2 regions of the Azospirillum sp. A29 genome follow, and region 1 is predicted to be linked to the other one. Evidence: riboswitches for the same ligand, from Rfam matches in the RefSeq annotation. Region 1 holds a riboswitch; the other holds the start of a gene.

Region 1 (7,966 bases):
CCGCGATCCGTCGCCATGACGATCAGAACATTGGTGACGGCGTGCAGGATGAAGGCGACCGCGACACCGGTCAGCACCAGCCTTTCGCCGGTCACCACGCCGTCGCGCCCGCGTGCCGCGGCGAAGACAATCAGCATCGCCGCGAGCGCACCGAAGAAGGCGGCGACCGGCAGACCCAGCATTCCGGCGACCGCGCCGGCATAGAGCAGAACGGTCACCGCCCCCACCGAGGCGCCGGCCGACACGCCGAACAGATAGGGGTCGGCCAGCGGGTTGCGCGTCAGCACCTGAAGCACCGCCCCCACCGCCGCCAGTCCGGCGCCGGCCAGCGCGCTCAGCAGCACGCGCGGCACCCGCAATTCCCAGACGATGTTGCGCTCGGCCCGACTGGCGTCGGCGGGAGCGGCCAGTGCCGGCCACAGCTCGTGCATGACGACCGCCCAGACTTTGGGAATGGGGACGCGGGCGGCGCCGAAGCCGACGGCGGCCACCGCGGACACGGTCAGCGCGGCGGCCAGCAGCAACGACAGGCCCAGCAGGCGGGAGCGGTTCATGGCGTGAAGCGCTCCGGGTGCAGGGTCCGCGCCATCCGCTCCAGCGCCTCGACATTGCGGGTGGAGGGCGTCTGCTCGGCATAGGTCAGCACAATGAACTGCCGTTTGCGCACGGCCTCGACGTCGGCCAGCTGCGGTGCCGAGGTCAGATGGCGGATGGCGTCCTCGGCCGGGATCCGGTGGGCGCTGACGATGATCCATTGCGGATCGCGCCGCACCATCTCCTCCCAGCTCACCCGGACATAGCTGTCGGGGATGTCGTCGAAGATGTTGCGCCCGCCGGCCAGCTCCATCAGCAGGCTGGTCATCCCTTCGCGCCCGACCGACAAGGGGGCCGCGTCGGTGTGGCACTGATCGCAATACATTACGCGCGGCCGGTCGGCGACGGCGCCGACACGCTCGGTGACGGCGGCGACCCGGCGGCGGAAATCGGCGACCATGGCTTCGGCACGCTCCGTCACGCCGAAGATGACGCCCAGCGCCAGCAGATCGGCATAAAGCGTGTCCATGCCGATCGGCTCGCGCGGGCCGATGCGGATGCAGCTTTCCCGCAGCGTGTAGGTCGCCACGCCCATCTCCGACAGCCGGGCCGGGGTGAGGCCGCGCGCCTCGTTGAAGCCATAGCTCCAGCCGGCGAACAGGAAGTCGGGATTGACCGACAGTACCGCCTCCAGCGTCGGCGAGCGGTCGGGCAGCCGGGGCAGCGCCGCGACCACGCCCGGCGGAGCGATCAGCCGGTGCTCCACCCCCTCGATGCCGGAAACGGCGACCAGCCGGTCGGCGAGGCCGAGGTCCAGCATGGTCTGGGTCATGTTGGTGTCGTGGACCATCGGCCGCTTCGGCGCCGCGGCGAAGCGGGCGGTCTCGAAGCAGTTGGCGGCCTCGACCGGGTAGGATTGGGCGAGGGCGCCGCCGGCTTGTAGGGTGAGGGCCAAGGTCAGGGCAAAAGGCGGAACGCCGCGGAGAATGCGTCTCATCGTGGTGACTCCGTCAGGGGCGACAGGTCGATGCGCAGCCGGCCGTCATCGGGGCGGCGGTCCACCGCCGCGGCGACGCGGTAGACGGCGGTCAGCCGGTCGGGGGTCAGTGCGTCCTCCGGCGCGGCATCGGCCTGGAGCCGTCCGTCGGCCAGCAGCAGAATGCGGTCGCACCAGCGTGCCGCCAGCTCGATGTCGTGCAGCGTCGCCACCACGGTGATGCCGAGCGAGCGCACGAGATCGAGCACGGCGAAGCGGTGGTGGATATCCAGGTGGTTGGTCGGTTCGTCGAGCAGCAGGATGCGCGGGCGCTGGGCCAGGGCGCGGGCGATCATCACCCGCTGGCGTTCGCCGCCCGACAGCTGTTCGACCGCCCGCACGGCCAGCCCGGACAGCTCCAAGCGGTCCAGGGCGTCCTCGACGATGGCGCGGTCCTCCGCCCCGGCCCCGGCGAAAGGGGAGCGGCGGTGGGCCAGCCGTCCCATGCCGACCACGTCACGCACGGTGAGGCCGAGCGCGGCGGTGGAATCCTGCGCCTGGAGCGCCAGCCGGCGGGCCAGTTCGACCGGCCGCAGGGCGCGCGGATCGTCGCCGTCGATGAGGACCCGGCCGGCGGACGGGGGTTGCAGGCCGGCGAGACAGCGCAGCAGCGTGGTCTTGCCCGAGCCGTTGGGCCCGAGAATGCCGAGGATTTCACCGCCGGGAACCGAAAAGCCGATGTCCGACAGGACCATGCGGCCGGCGAGCCGGCAGCCCAGCCGCTCCACCGCGATGGCGGGGGGAGGGGCCGATGCCTCTGTGGGGAAGGGCGCTGACGCCATCCGTGCTTCCTGTCTTTGCGGACGGGGAGGCATGGCGGACGTCTTGCGGAGCACGCGGCGCGACCGGAGCGGAGTCCGGGCACACGCATGGCAAGCGTTCCACCGGGACACCCCGCCCGAGGACGTTTCGTTGTGGTGCTGGCAGGTCTCCTGGCTTGCGGGTCGTCGCCGTTCCGTCGGGCCTTCCCAGCGCCGATGGGCGCCAGTGGCTTGAAATGACGGTACGGCTCGCCGCTCACAGTTGCGGGGGCAGCCCCGGCCTTACCGCACTTCCCTTCGCAGGGTCGGCGGCTCACCGGGTTCCCTCTTAGCTTCCGGCGGCGAACCGCCGGAAGAACCAGAACCGGGATCATTCATGAGCGACGCGGCGCCCCCGGTCAAGCTTTGCGAACGAACGAGAGCATCGGAGAGTTCACATCAGAAATGCAATGTTATAACGTTACATATCGTGTCGTCGTACGACCTGCAAGGAGAAGTTCGCCGTCGGATCTTGGCGTCGGATCTGGGCGTCCGATCTGGGGCCTGCGGGAAAATGCCGCTGATCCCGACTGCGGCACTTCGGCTAATGTGCCGCACCCAATGCGTGCGGTTGCACGTGCGATGGATTGATGCACGGATCGGCATGAACGCGACCCAGGACAGACTGCGACCCACGCGACGGGCCGGCCTTGCGGCCGGTGCGATTGCGCTGCTGTTGCAGGTCGTCGCCTGGGCCTGGATGCCCGCCGTCATCGCATCCGCCACTGCGGCCGAGAGCAGCCGGATCGTTATCTGCACGCCGGATGGGTTCAAGACCGTGGTTATGGACGACCACGGAATGGCAGGCGATCCGGCAGGCGACGAGAGCGATTCGGCGAAGAACGATTCGGGCCAAAGCGGTTTGGGCCAAGGCGATCTGCTCCAAGGCGATCTGCTGATGTCCGGCGGTTCCTGTCCGCTCTGTCCGCTGATCGGCGGATTGGCGCTGCCGCCGCCGGATCTGCGGATGACGCGCGCGTCGGTCGGACGCCACAGCCCCGAAGCGTTGCCCGGCGACGTGATTGCCGCCGGCTGGTTCCTCTCCACCCTCCAGGCCCGCGCGCCACCGGTCTGAGGCCGGAATTGTGGGATCGCCGCGCGGGATCTCCGTGCGTCGATCCGCCCTTGCCGACCTTCCCTGTTCGCAGCCTTGCACATCCTTCGCGCCGATGGCGTGGGGCCGTGTTCGGCTGGCCTCAGATCGAGATAAATCATGACGTTGCGTTTCGCCGCGGCCGGCGCCCTGCGCGCCGCCCTGCTGTCCGGTGCAGCCCTCACCGCACTGTTCCCCGCCGCCGTGTCCGCCCAGATTGTTCCGCCGCTTGCCCAATCGCTTCCGGCGATCTCCGTGATCGCAGGCCCGGACGATGCCCTGGCCGCCGGCACCGCCCTGGGCGGGGATGGGCTGGCCGCCCGTCGGCCCGCCACCGGAGACGTCGCGGCCCTGCTGCGCGGCCTGCCCGGCGTCAGCCTCTATGGCAATGGCGGCGTGTCGAGCTTGCCGGCGCTGAACGGGCTGGGCGCCGACCGCGTCAATGTGTTGGTCGACGGCGCGCCTGTCGCCCCCGCCTGCCCCAACCAGATGAACCCGGCGCTGTCCACCATCACGCCGACGCGCCTGTCCAAAATCGAAGTGCTGGCTGGGATCACGCCGGTCAGCGCCGGCGGCGACAGCATCGCCGGCACCATCGCCGCCGAAAGCGCGCCTCCGGTCTTCGCTCCGGCGGGCGAGGCGGTGCATACCGAGGGCAAACTGTCGGCCTCCTACCGGTCCAACGGCCGCGGCGTGACGGGGGCCGCCGAGGCGTCCATCGCCACCGACAGCCTCAGCCTGGGCTACAGCGGATCCTGGAGCCGGGCCGGGAACTACAAGGCCGGCGACGGCCAAGCCGTCCGCTCGACCCTCTACAACGTGCAGGACAATGCGGTGACGTTCGGGGCGCGGCGCGACGGGCATCAGGTCACGCTGCAGGGCGGCATCCAGACCATGCCCTACCAGGGCTTTCCCACCCAGCGCATGGATCTGACCGATAACCGCACCGCCTTCCTGAACGGCCGGTACGAAGGGGCCTTCGACTGGGGAACTCTCGACGCCCGCGCCAACTGGCGGCGGACGCGGCACACCATGAATTTCCTGGAGGACAAGGGCGGCAGCGCCGGCGGCGGCATGCCGATGGACACGCTGACCACCGACGCCGGCTATTCGGTCAATGCGACGCTGCCGCTGTCGGCGCGCGATACCCTGCGCGTCGGCAACGAGTTTCGCCACACCCGTCTCGACGATTGGTGGGACCCCGTGGCCGGCAGCAGCATGATGAGTCCGCTGACCTACTGGAACGTCAAGGACGGCACCCGCAACCGCCTCGGCACCTTCGCCGAGTGGGAGGCGACTTGGTCGCCGGCCTGGACGACGCTGCTCGGCGTGCGCAATGACGTGGTGTGGATGGACACCGGCGCGGTGCAGCCCTATTTCTGGCAGAACAGCCTGGGTATGGGCATGGGGGGCATGATGCCGATGGCCAACCCGGATGCGGCCGATGCGCGCGCCTTCAACGCCCGCGGCCGTGGCCGCACCGACGTCAATCTTGATGCGACGGCCCTGGTCCGCTACACCCCCTCCGACACCAGCGCGATCGAAGCCGGTTATGCCCGCAAGACCCGCTCGCCGAACCTCTACGAGCGCTACGCCTGGGGCACCGGCGGGATGTCGAGCATCATGAACGGCTGGTTCGGCGACGCCAACGGCTATGTCGGCAACCCCGACCTCAAGCCGGAGATCGCCAACATCATCAGCACCACCCTGTCGCTGCACGATGCCGCCCGCAAATTCTGGGAGGTCAAGCTGACCCCCTATTACACCTATGTGCAGGATTTCATCGACGTCGAGCGGATCGGCACGCTGAGCAACGGCTTCGTCAAGCTGCGCTTCGCCAACCATGACGCCATCCTGGTCGGCGCCAACCTGTCGGCGGCGGCCGGGCTGTACGAGGATGACAGGATCGGCTCCTTCCGCCTGTCCGGCGTGGTCGGCTGGGTGCACGGCCGTAACCTCGACACCGGCGACGCGCTCTATCACATCATGCCGCTGAACGCCCTGCTGACGATGGAACACCGGCTGGGTGGCTGGAACAGTGCCGTCGAGTTGCAGGCGACCGCCCGCAAGGACCGGGTGGAAGCGGCGCGCAACGAACCGAAGACACCCAGCTATGCGCTGGTCAATCTGCGGACGGGATACGAGTGGGGCAACGTCCGGGTCGATGCCGGCGTCGAGAACCTGTTCGACCGGCGGTATTATTTGCCGTTGGGCGGTGTCGACTATGCCGATTTCCGGGCGGGGGGAAGCCGGGGCACGGTCGGCGCACTGCCGGGGGCGGGGCGGTCCTTCATCGCCGGCATGACGGTGAAGTTCTAAGGCGGACCGTCCGTCGCACCGCGCCTCACCCCGTCGAAGGTCCGCCCCATGCCCGAGCACCGGACGATTGCCCCCTCGCGCCGTCTTGCCGCGGAGACGGCACCCGTTCCATCGACCGCCCGGACCCCGGCGGCGCGGTGGAGCCTGCCGCTTTCGCTTGCCTTGCACGCGGGGGTGATCGCCCTTGCGGTCGGTCTGCATGCACCGCCGGCTCCCCAGCCGGCGGTGGTTGCGGTGGAGCTTTCCTTCGTCGCGGCTGCGGCGGAACCACCGTCGCCGTCGGTGCCGGTTGCGGAAAGCATCATGGACGCGGAGGACGGTGCCCGGCCGGAGCCGGTTCCGGACCCTCCGTCCGAGCCGCCGCGGCAGCCGGAACCGGAGCCGCCGCCCGACACCGGCGACGCCACTACGGAATCGCCTCCCGATGCCCCGATGCCGCCGGTCGCCGACACACCGGTCGCGGAGCCGTCCGCGCCGGTTCCGGCGGAGCCGCTCAAGGAGGAAACGCCGCCGCCCATCCGGCCGCCCATTCCAGCACGCCGGCCATCGCCCGGCCTCCAGCAGCGTACCCCGTCTCCCGCCAGGGCTCTGCCGGCGGCAATCCTCCCGACGGACAGGCCCAGACGCGTCGCGGAGCCGGCGATGCAGGCGTCATCCGCACCGGCGACCCAACCATCCGCGCCGGCGGCGGTTTCGGCGCCATCCTCGGACCCGCCGGCTAACTCCGACAGGCAGTCGGCCGATTACTTCGGCACGATCCAGGCAAGGCTGGCCCGTCACAAAATCTATCCGCAGGCCGCGCGCCTGAGGCGGGAGGAAGGCACCGTGCTGGTCCGCTTCACCATCGTCGCCGACGGCACCATAACGGGCTGGGCGGTCGTCCAGGGATCGGGGCACGGCAGCCTCGATCAGGCCGCGGAAGAGATGATCCAGCGGGCGTCGCCGCTTCCGCCGATCCCTGCCGGGATGGGCCGCGCCCAGATCGACATCACGCTTCCCATTCGCTACGCGCTGCAATGAGCGCTTGCCGCCTGAGTTGCTCCGATGCCTCGCCGATCCCCCCGATTACCGCGACAGGGCGGCGCGCCCGGCGCCGGTCAGGAGCATGTCGTTCTGCGGGGCATGGACGCGGGCGCACAGGACATCGCGGTGATGGCGCTCCAGCGGGTTGTCGCGCGACAGGCCGGGATTGCCGGTGATCTCCAGCGCTCGCGCCACCGCGTCGATGGCGTTGTTGGTCACGGTGTATTTCACCAGCAGGGCGTCGCTCTGCGACGGCGGCGTGCCGCCGTCCACCGCCGCCGACAGGGAGCGCAGGAGGATGCGGTTGGTCAGCAGAAGCGCCTCGATCCCGCCCAGAGCCTCTTGCAGGCGGGGGACGGTGGCGAGCGATGCACCGTTCAGCCCCGTCGGCTTGCGGGCGTGCAGGAAGCCGACCAGCCAGTCACGGGCGGAGCGGGCGATGCCGTCATAGACGCCGCTGAACAGGGCAGCCATCCAGGCGGTGGCGACCGCGTCGGGGGCGGCCCAGCCGGCGGGAGGGCGCAATTCGCCGGCATGATCGTCGGGGACGAAGACGTCGTGGAACACCACCTCGTGGCTGCCGCTCGCCCGCATGCCGATGTGGTTCCAGGTCTCCCGCACCTCGATCCCCTGTTCGGCGAGGCCGGTGCCGCGCGGGACCACCCAGGTGCCTACCAGCGGTTCCGCATCGTCGGTGCGGGCCCAGACGCCGAGCCATGACAGGGCCGGAATGCCGGTGGAGTAGATCTTGGTGCCCGAGAGGCGCCAGCCGCCCGGCACCTTGCGCGCTACCGTCGCCGGCAGCCCGCCGCGGTGCGGCGTGCCCAGTTCCGGCTCCACCCGCAGGATGTTGATCAGCGCGCCGTCGGTCGCGGCGGAGCGGGCGATGCGCTCGCGCAGCGCCTCCGGCCAGGCGGAGCCGCGCCAGAGCTGGTTGTGGATGACATATTGCAGCACCAGGACCAGCGCGGTGGACGGCTCGCCGGCGGCGATCCCGTTCACCACCGCCAGCGCATCGCGCAGCCCGCCGCCCTTTCCGCCTGCCGCCTCTGGTGTGACCAGCGCCGGAAGGCCGAACGATGCCAGCCGCTCGAAATTCTCGAAGGGGAAGCTGGCCGCGGCGTCATGCTCCGCGGCGCGCGTCGCGAACTCCGCCGACAG
Region 2 (7,966 bases), on a different replicon from region 1:
AGCAGAAAGCCGTCGCCGACCTGCATCGGCACCAGCACGCCGGGGCAAACGCCGCGGCGCCGCGGCTGGCTGGCGACAGGGCTCGTCATGCGGCGATCTCCCGCAGGCGCCGCAGATCCTCCGCGGTGGAGTTGCGGCGGGGATGCCACAGGCCGCGGTCGAGCGCCTCGCTCATGCGCGCCAGAATATGCCGGGCAGCGGCAGGGTTGGCGTGCGACAGGAAGTCCCACACCTCCGCATCCTCGACGTACGCGTCGAACAGCAGGTCGAAATGGGCGGGACGTACGGCGTCGGTGGTGGCGGCGAAGGCGAACAGCGTGTCGACGCTTGCCGCCAGTTCCGCCGCGCCGCGATAGCCGTGGCGCATCATGCCCCGGATCCAGCGCGGGTTGGCCGCCCGGCCGTGCAGGGTGCGGGCAATCTCCTCCGCCAGGGTGCGGACGGCGAGCTTGTCCGGATCGGCGCTGTCGAGATGGTAAAGCGCCGGTTCGGAATCTTCCAGCGCGGCAGCCGCGGCGAAGCCGCCCTCGAACTGCATGAAGCCATCGGTGGACAGCACGTCGTGCTCGCGCTGGTCCTGATGGTGCACCAAGGCGTCGGCACCGCCGACCCGGCGACGGAACAAGGCTGGCAGCGGCACCCCCTCCAGCCCGGCGCCATAGGCGTGGCAGCCGCCCTCCAGATAGGCGGCGCCGAAATCGGCCCGCGCGGTCCAGTCGCCGCGCGCGATCATGCCGGACAGCGCCGTGCCGTAGATGCCGGGGGCGGCGCCGAAGATGCGAGCGGTGGCCCAGCGGCGGGCATCCTCCGCCTCGGTGCCGGCTGCGGCGAGGCGCTGTTCCTCGGCCCGCGCGGTGGCGGCCAGCGGGTTGGTATCGTCGGGCTCGTCCAGCCCGGCGACGGCGCGCACCGCCTGATCGAACAGGGCGATCTGCTGCGGGAAGACGTCGCGGAACAGGCCGGAGATGCGCAGCGTCACATCGACCCGCGGACGGGCCAGCACGCCGGCCGGCATGATCTCGTAGCCGGTGACGCGGCCGGAGCCGTTCTCCCAGATCGGACGCACGCCGAGCAGGGCCAGCGCCTGGGCCAGCTCGTCGCCGCCGGTGCGCATGGCGGGGGTGCCCCAGCAATCCACCACCAGCCGGCGCGGCCAGTCTCCATGGTCCTGGAGATAGCGGGTGATCAGCGCGTCGGCCGCTTGCCAGCCGAGAGTCCAAGCGGTCGGCGTCGGCACCCCGCGCGGGTCGAGCGCATAGAGGTTGCGGCCGGTCGGCAGCGTGTCGGCCCGGCCGCGCGCCGGCGACCCGCCGGGGCCGGGGCGGACGAAGCGGCCGTCCAACCCGTCGAGCAGCGCCTGCATCTCCGCCTCGCCGCAGGCATCGACCGCCGTGGCGACCATGGCCGGATCGGCGGTCCGCGCAACGGCGGCGGTCAGCCGGCCGCGGCGCTCGCCGGCCGGGCTGTGGCCGAAGACATGCAGTCCGTCGCGGATCTGCATCTCCTTGACGTCGCAGAGATGGGCGTCCAGCCGCGACAGAATGGCGTCGGGATCGTCGTCGGGGCGCAGGTTGCAGTCGGCGGCGACGCCGGACTTCCAGGCGAGGTCGAGGATGGTCTCGCGCAGCATGCCCAGCCGGCGCGGGTCGAGCCCGGTCGCCTGCGAATATTCGTCGATGGCGGTTTCGAGTGCCGCGAGGTCGCCATGGAGGCCGGCCTCCACCGGCGGAGGGGTCAGATGGCCGATCAGAACGGCGCCCAGCCGGCGGCGGGCCTGCACCCCCTCGCCGGGGTTGTTGACGATGAAGGGATAGAGCGTCGGCAGGGCGCCGCCGACGATCTCCGGCCAGCACTCCGCCGACAGCGCCACCGCCTTGCCGGGCAGCCATTCCAGCGTGCCGTGGGCGCCGATCTGCACCAGGGCATGGATGCCGACGGCATGGCGAAGCCACAGGTGGAAGGCGAGATAGCCGTGGCTGGGCGGGGTGTCGGGGTCGTGGTGCTGCGCGGTGGTCAGGGGACCGTGGCCGCGGCTGGGCTGCACCGCCACAACGGCATTGCCACAGGGCAGGGTGCGGCAGGCGAAGGCGCCGTCGCGGCAGGCAGGGTCGGCGGCAGGCTCGCCCCAGGTTTCGGCGATGCAAGCGCGCAAGCTCGGCGGCGCCAAGCGCAGATAGTCGTCCAGCGACAGGATCGCGGTGGGCGTGCCGGTGAGGGACTCCATAAGGCCGGCGCCACTGTCCGGAACGGCGGACAGGCTGTAGCCCTCGGCGGACAGGCGGTGGAGCATCGCCACGGTGCTGGCCGGGCTGTCGAGCCCCACGGCATGGCCGATGCCGCCGCCGGGGCCGGGATAGTCGGACAGCACCAGCGCGACCCGCCGCTTCGCCCGCGGGGTGCGGGACAGGCGGACCCAGCTCGCCGCGAGGTCGGCGGTGAAGGCGACGCGGTCAGGGATCGGGCGCAGGGCCGGTGCGGCGAATTGCAGGTCGGGGTCGGGCTCCCCTGCCGTCTTGAAGGCGATGGCGCGGGCGATGATGCGGCCGTCCATCTCCGGCAGCACGACATTCATCGCGAGGTCGGACGGCGCCAGCCCGCGCGAGGACGCCTGCCAGCCGGCTTCCGGCGTGGTGGCGAGGATGGCTTGCAGAACCGGGCTGCCGTTGGCCTCCAGCGGCGAACCGTCCTCGCGCGCCGCCGAGAAGGCGGTGGTGTTGACGACGACGGTGGCGTTCTGCGCAATCAGGCTGGCGCGCATCCAGGCGGCGCAGTCCGGCTCCTTCAGGCTGGCGACGAACAGCGGACGGGGGGCGAGGCCGCGCGCGGCCAGTGCGTCGCACAGGGCATGGACCGGGGCGAGGTCGCCGGCCAGCAGGTGGGAGCGGTAGAACACCACCGCCGCGACCGGCGCCCCGGCGGCTATGGGGGCAGCGGCGGGGCCGGTCCAGCCGTCGTAAGCGCCGAAGCGCGGGACGGGGGCCGGGTCTTCATAGGGCAGCGGCGTGCCGGCGAGCGTCGCGGCACAGGCCAGCAGATGGCCGATGTTGGCCGGGCCGCCCTCGGTGAAATAACGCCACAGCCGGTTGGCGGTGTCTGGCGGAACGGTGCCGTAGGCGGTCAGGTTCGGGTCGGGCTGCGCCTCTCCCGACAGGACGGCGAGCGGGATGCAGCGTTCGCGGCAGAGGGCGGACAGGCGGTCGAGGCCATAGCGCCAGTAACCGCTGCCGCCGAGCAGGCGCAGGACGACCAGCTTGGCCTTGGCGACGACGGTGTCGGCGTGGAGATCGACCGACAGCGGATGGCCGAGCCGGTTGAGGTTGGCGAGGCGCAGGCTGGGCAAGTGCTCGCGTCCTGCCCGCCATGCGGCGGCGAGCGCGGTCAGATCGCTGTCGGAAAAGGACAGCATGACGAGGTCGGCCGGCGTCTGCCCCAGATCTTCCGCCTGGGGGCCGGCGTCCAGTTCGTCCTGGCGGGCGGCAAGCAGGTGCATGATTTTGATGTCCAGGGGCGTTTGCCCCCTCCCCCTCGAAAACGGCGGAGGTCAAGGAGGGGGCGGACGCCGCACTACTCTCACTCTTACCCGACAACCGCCCGCGTCACCGCATCGCGGTCCAGCCCGGTCTCGCCGATCACCACCAGACGGCTGCGGCGTTCCTCGCCCGGCTTCCACAGCCGGTCGTAGTGGGTCTGGATGCGGGTGCCGACCCCCTGGACCAGCAGGCGCATCGGCTTGCCGGGCACGTCGATGAAGCCCTTCAGGCGCAGAACGCCATGCAGTCCGGCGACCTTTTCCAGCGTCATCGCCAGGGCGGCCGGATCGGGCTGCGCCGGCAGTTCCACCACGAAGCTGGTGAAGTCGTCGTGGTCGTGGCCCTCTTCGTCGTCATGGTGGCTGGGACGGCTGGCGAGATCGTCCTCCACCGCCGCACCGACGCCGAGCAGAACCAGCGGATCGACCGCACCCTGGGAGGCGCGGACCAGCTTGGCGTCGCGGCCGACCGTGTGGGCGAGGGCGCCGCGGATCAGCTCCTCGACACGGGCGAGGTCGCCGTCGGCCAGCAGATCGGTCTTGTTGACGACGATCAGGTCGGCGCAGAGCAGCTGGTCCTCGAACACCTCCTCGATCGGTGTCTCGTGATCGACGGTGCCGGCGGCGTCGCGCTGGGCCTCCAGCGCCGCGGGGTCGGGGGCGAAGCGGCCCTCCGCGGCGGCGGCGGCGTCCACCACGGCGATGACGCCGTCCACGGTGACCCGGGTCTTGATCGCCGGCCAATTGAAAGCCTGGACCAGTGGCTTGGGCAGGGCGAGGCCGCTGGTCTCGATCACGATATGCTCGGGCGGCTCCGGGCGGGCCAGCAGCTTCTCGATGGCGGGGACGAAGTCGTCGGCGACGGTGCAGCACAGGCAGCCGTTCGCCAGTTCGATCACGTCGTCTTCGGTGCAGGTCGGGCTGCCGCAGGCGCGCAGGATGTCGCCGTCGATGCCGACATCGCCGAACTCGTTGATGATCAGCGCCAGCCGGCGGCCGTCGGCCTTTTCAAGCAGGCCGCGGATCAGCGTGGTCTTGCCGGCGCCGAGGAAGCCGGTGATGACGGTCGCCGGAACCTTGCCGGCGGCCGTTTTCGCAAGAGCGGACATGGGATGGAGCCTCCTTAACGCGCGCCGGGCTGAACCCGCAGGGCCGGGCGCGATTCGGCCGGTTCGACCACGCCGCTCATCAGCCAGCCGCAGACGGAGCCCAGGATCGCCCAGAACAGGGCGGCGGACCCGAGCGAGGCGGTGACGAAGCGGGCGGCCAGTTCCGGTGGAACGGCACCCTCGGCGCTTTCCGGATGGGGGGCGCCGATCAGATGGGGCAACGCTGCGGCCAGAACGGCGACGGCGATGACCAGACGGTTGCGGGCGAAGGCGAGGGCGGCGATGCCGACGCCGGCACCGGCCGCGGCGGACAGCCACCAGAGCTGACGCAGCTCCAGCTCCGCCCCGGCCATGCCCGGCAGTTCCGGCGCCAAGCCGAAGGACGGGGCCAGCGAAACGGCGACGAAGCCGCCTATGCCCCAGACCAGCCCGCGGCGGGCATCGACCGGCCGTCCGGCCAGCAGGATCGCGGCCGCCAGCAGCAGCGCATAGGCGACGCCGGCGATCAGGTTGGCGGCGATGGTCAGGCCGATGCGCTGCATCGCCTCGTCCAGCGTGACCGGCACGCCTTCGCCGACCTCGCGCACGGGGCCATGCTGGTGGCCTTCCGCGTGGCTGGCGGCTGGGGCGGCAGTCGTAGGAGCGGCGGCGGTTGCGGGAGGCGGGGTCACCACCTCGTATTTCTCGGCTTCGAGGATCAGCGGGACGGTCGTCGCCTGCTGAACGACGGAAGCGGCCGTGCCGGAGAGCACGCCCGCGACCAGAGCGGCTGTGAACAGCCGCCGGATCAGATCCATGACCCGCTGCTTAGTGGCAGGGGAACGCGAAGGAGTGACGGGCGTCGTGCGCCGCGTCATGGATCTGCTGCGGCTGGGCGAAGCCGACGCCATACAGCAGGAAGCTGCCCAGCAGGATCGCGGCAAAGGCGGCGACCGCGGTCTGGGCGGCGCTGCGGGACGCGGAGCTGGTAGCGGCGTTGATCGAACGGGCGGTCATCGAAGGCATCCTTGTTCTCCCGCCACACCCGGCGGGGTTGGAAAAGGTCGGTCAAGTCCGCCGGCAGGTTTCCTGGCTCGCGGGTCGCCGCATCGCCGTCCGCCTTCCCGGCCGCGGAGGGCCAGTGGCATGATGGACGGGATGCTCGCCGCTTACAGTTGCGGGGGCAGCCGCGGCATTGGAGCTTCCGGGAATCCCGAAAAGCTCCGCACCGCATTCCCTATTATCCTCGCCGCCCGTCAGGACGGGCAGGGCACCGTCGGACGGCCACCATCGCAGTGCCGCGGCCGTTTGGCAAGCCCGCAATAAGGCGTCTGCCACACGGACGATCTTGCATGCCGACACTTTGGATGCTGTCATGTTTTGTGGACAGAGTGTCCAGGGATCCGACACTTTCCGACGCAAGGGTGTGTGGCCGGGGGAGGGCAGCGCAGCAAAACCCGCGGAGAAACAATGGGGCCGGCGGCCCGGCCGAAGCGAACCCGCATGTGGCACGCTTTGTGCGTACAACAATCGGTGAAACGTCCCGCCGCATGGCGGCCGCCGGGCATATGCCTGGAACATAAGGACGAACGGGAGGAGAATTCGCGACCGATGAACGCCGCACCGAACGACGACATCATCCTGGAAGCGCGCAACCTGACTAAGGAGTTCAAGGGGTTCGTGGCGGTGAAGGAGGTGAACCTCCAGGTTCGCCGCGGCACCATCCACGCGCTGATCGGCCCGAACGGCGCCGGCAAGAGCACGGTGTTCAACCTGCTGACCAAGTTCCTGACGCCGACGCGCGGCCAGATCCTCTACAAGGGCCGCGACATCACCCGCACCAAGCCGGCCGACATCGCGCTGATGGGGCTGGTCCGCTCCTTCCAGATCTCGGCCGTCTTCCCGCATCTCAGCGTGCTGGAGAATGTCCGTGTCGCGCTGCAACGGCCGCTCGGCACCAGCTTCCACTTCTGGAAGTCCGAATCGTCGCTCCACGACCTGCATGACCGGGCGCTGGAGCTGATCGAGGCGGTCAATCTCACCCCCTGGGCCGGCCACACCGCCGCCGAGCTGCCCTATGGCCGCAAGCGCGCCCTGGAGATCGCCACCACCCTGGCGCTCGACCCGGAGGTGATGCTGCTCGACGAGCCGCTGGCCGGCATGGGCCATGAGGACATCGAGGGCACCGCGGCGCTGATCAAGCGCGTCGCCGCCGACCGCACCGTGCTGATGGTGGAGCACAACCTGTCGGTCGTCGCCCACCTGTCGGACACCATCACCGTTCTGCGCCGCGGCGAGATCCTGGCGGAGGGGCCCTACGAGGTCGTCTCGAAGAACCCGCAGGTGATGGAAGCTTATATGGGCACGGGGGGGACCGGACATGCCTGACGGCGCGATGACCAAGACTGCGATGCTGGAGATCGCCGACCTGCACGGCTTCTATGGTGAGAGCCATGTGTTGCACGGCGTCAGCCTGGAGGTGCGACAAGGCGAGGTGGTGACGCTGCTGGGCCGCAACGGCGCCGGCAAGACCTCGACCATGCGCGCCATCATGGGCATCATGGGCAAGCGCACCGGCTCGATCCGCTTCCAGGGCACCGAGCTGATCGGCATGGCCCAGCACAAAATTCCGCGCCTCGGCATCGGCTATGTGCCGGAGGAGCGCGGCATCTTCTCAAGCCTCAGCGTGGACGAGAACCTGACGCTGCCGCCGGTGGTCAAGGAGGGCGGGATGACGGTCCCGCAGATCCATGACCTGTTCCCCAACCTGAAGGGCCGCGGTTCGACCCAGGGTACGCGGCTGTCGGGCGGCGAGCAGCAGATGCTGGCGATCGCCCGCATCCTGCGCACCGGCGCCACCCTGATCCTGCTGGACGAGCCGACCGAGGGCCTCGCCCCGGTGATCATCGAGCAGATCGGCGTCGCGGTGCGGGCGCTCAAGGCACGCGGCTTCACCATCGTGCTGGTGGAGCAGAACTTCCGCTTCGCCGCTACCATCGCCGACCGCCATTACGTGATGGAGGAAGGCCATGTGGTCGACATGGTCCCCAACGACCAGCTCCACGCCAACATGGACAAGCTGCACACCTATCTCGGCGTATAGGCGCTCCAGCCCCCGACATCGCCGGCGCGAACGCCGTCCCGACCCCATCGAAGGGCGGGGCGGCGAACCGCCGGATCCGTGCCCGATTGCCTGCTCCAGGCACGGCAGAGGGACCCACGACGGGACCCGGCCGACAACAAGAACCAAGAGGGAGAGACCTTCCGATGCGCACGCTTCTTCTCGCCGGCACCGCCCTGCTGACGCTCGCCGGGACTGCGATCTCGATTGCGTCCCCGGCTTCCGCCC

Evidence for each region. A riboswitch is a leader RNA that binds a small molecule or an ion and turns the genes downstream of it on or off. The one in region 1 is predicted to bind cobalamin.
Region 2: another riboswitch for cobalamin. It lies ahead of ABNQ38_RS37000 (CbtB domain-containing protein); the one in region 1 lies ahead of ABNQ38_RS09300 (ABC transporter ATP-binding protein).

The regions. Positions count from the first base shown of each region.
Region 1 covers NZ_CP170463.1:152,035-160,000, forward strand. The annotation lists gene ABNQ38_RS09290 (FecCD family ABC transporter permease) at 1-554, opposite strand, end outside; gene ABNQ38_RS09295 (ABC transporter substrate-binding protein) at 551-1,531, opposite strand; gene ABNQ38_RS09300 (ABC transporter ATP-binding protein) at 1,528-2,352, opposite strand; cobalamin riboswitch at 2,475-2,709, opposite strand; gene ABNQ38_RS09305 (hypothetical protein) at 2,975-3,445, shown strand; gene ABNQ38_RS09310 (TonB-dependent receptor) at 3,584-5,782, shown strand; gene ABNQ38_RS09315 (TonB family protein) at 5,831-6,802, shown strand; gene ABNQ38_RS09320 (acyl-CoA dehydrogenase family protein) at 6,848-7,966, opposite strand, start outside.
Region 2 covers NZ_CP170470.1:271,781-279,746, forward strand. The annotation lists gene cobG (precorrin-3B synthase) at 1-89, opposite strand, end outside; gene cobN (cobaltochelatase subunit CobN) at 86-3,490, opposite strand; gene cobW (cobalamin biosynthesis protein CobW) at 3,577-4,638, opposite strand; gene ABNQ38_RS36995 (CbtA family protein) at 4,653-5,435, opposite strand; gene ABNQ38_RS37000 (CbtB domain-containing protein) at 5,446-5,634, opposite strand; cobalamin riboswitch at 5,679-5,899, opposite strand; gene ABNQ38_RS37005 (ABC transporter ATP-binding protein) at 6,229-7,005, shown strand; gene ABNQ38_RS37010 (ABC transporter ATP-binding protein) at 6,998-7,720, shown strand; gene ABNQ38_RS37015 (ABC transporter substrate-binding protein) at 7,885-7,966, shown strand, end outside.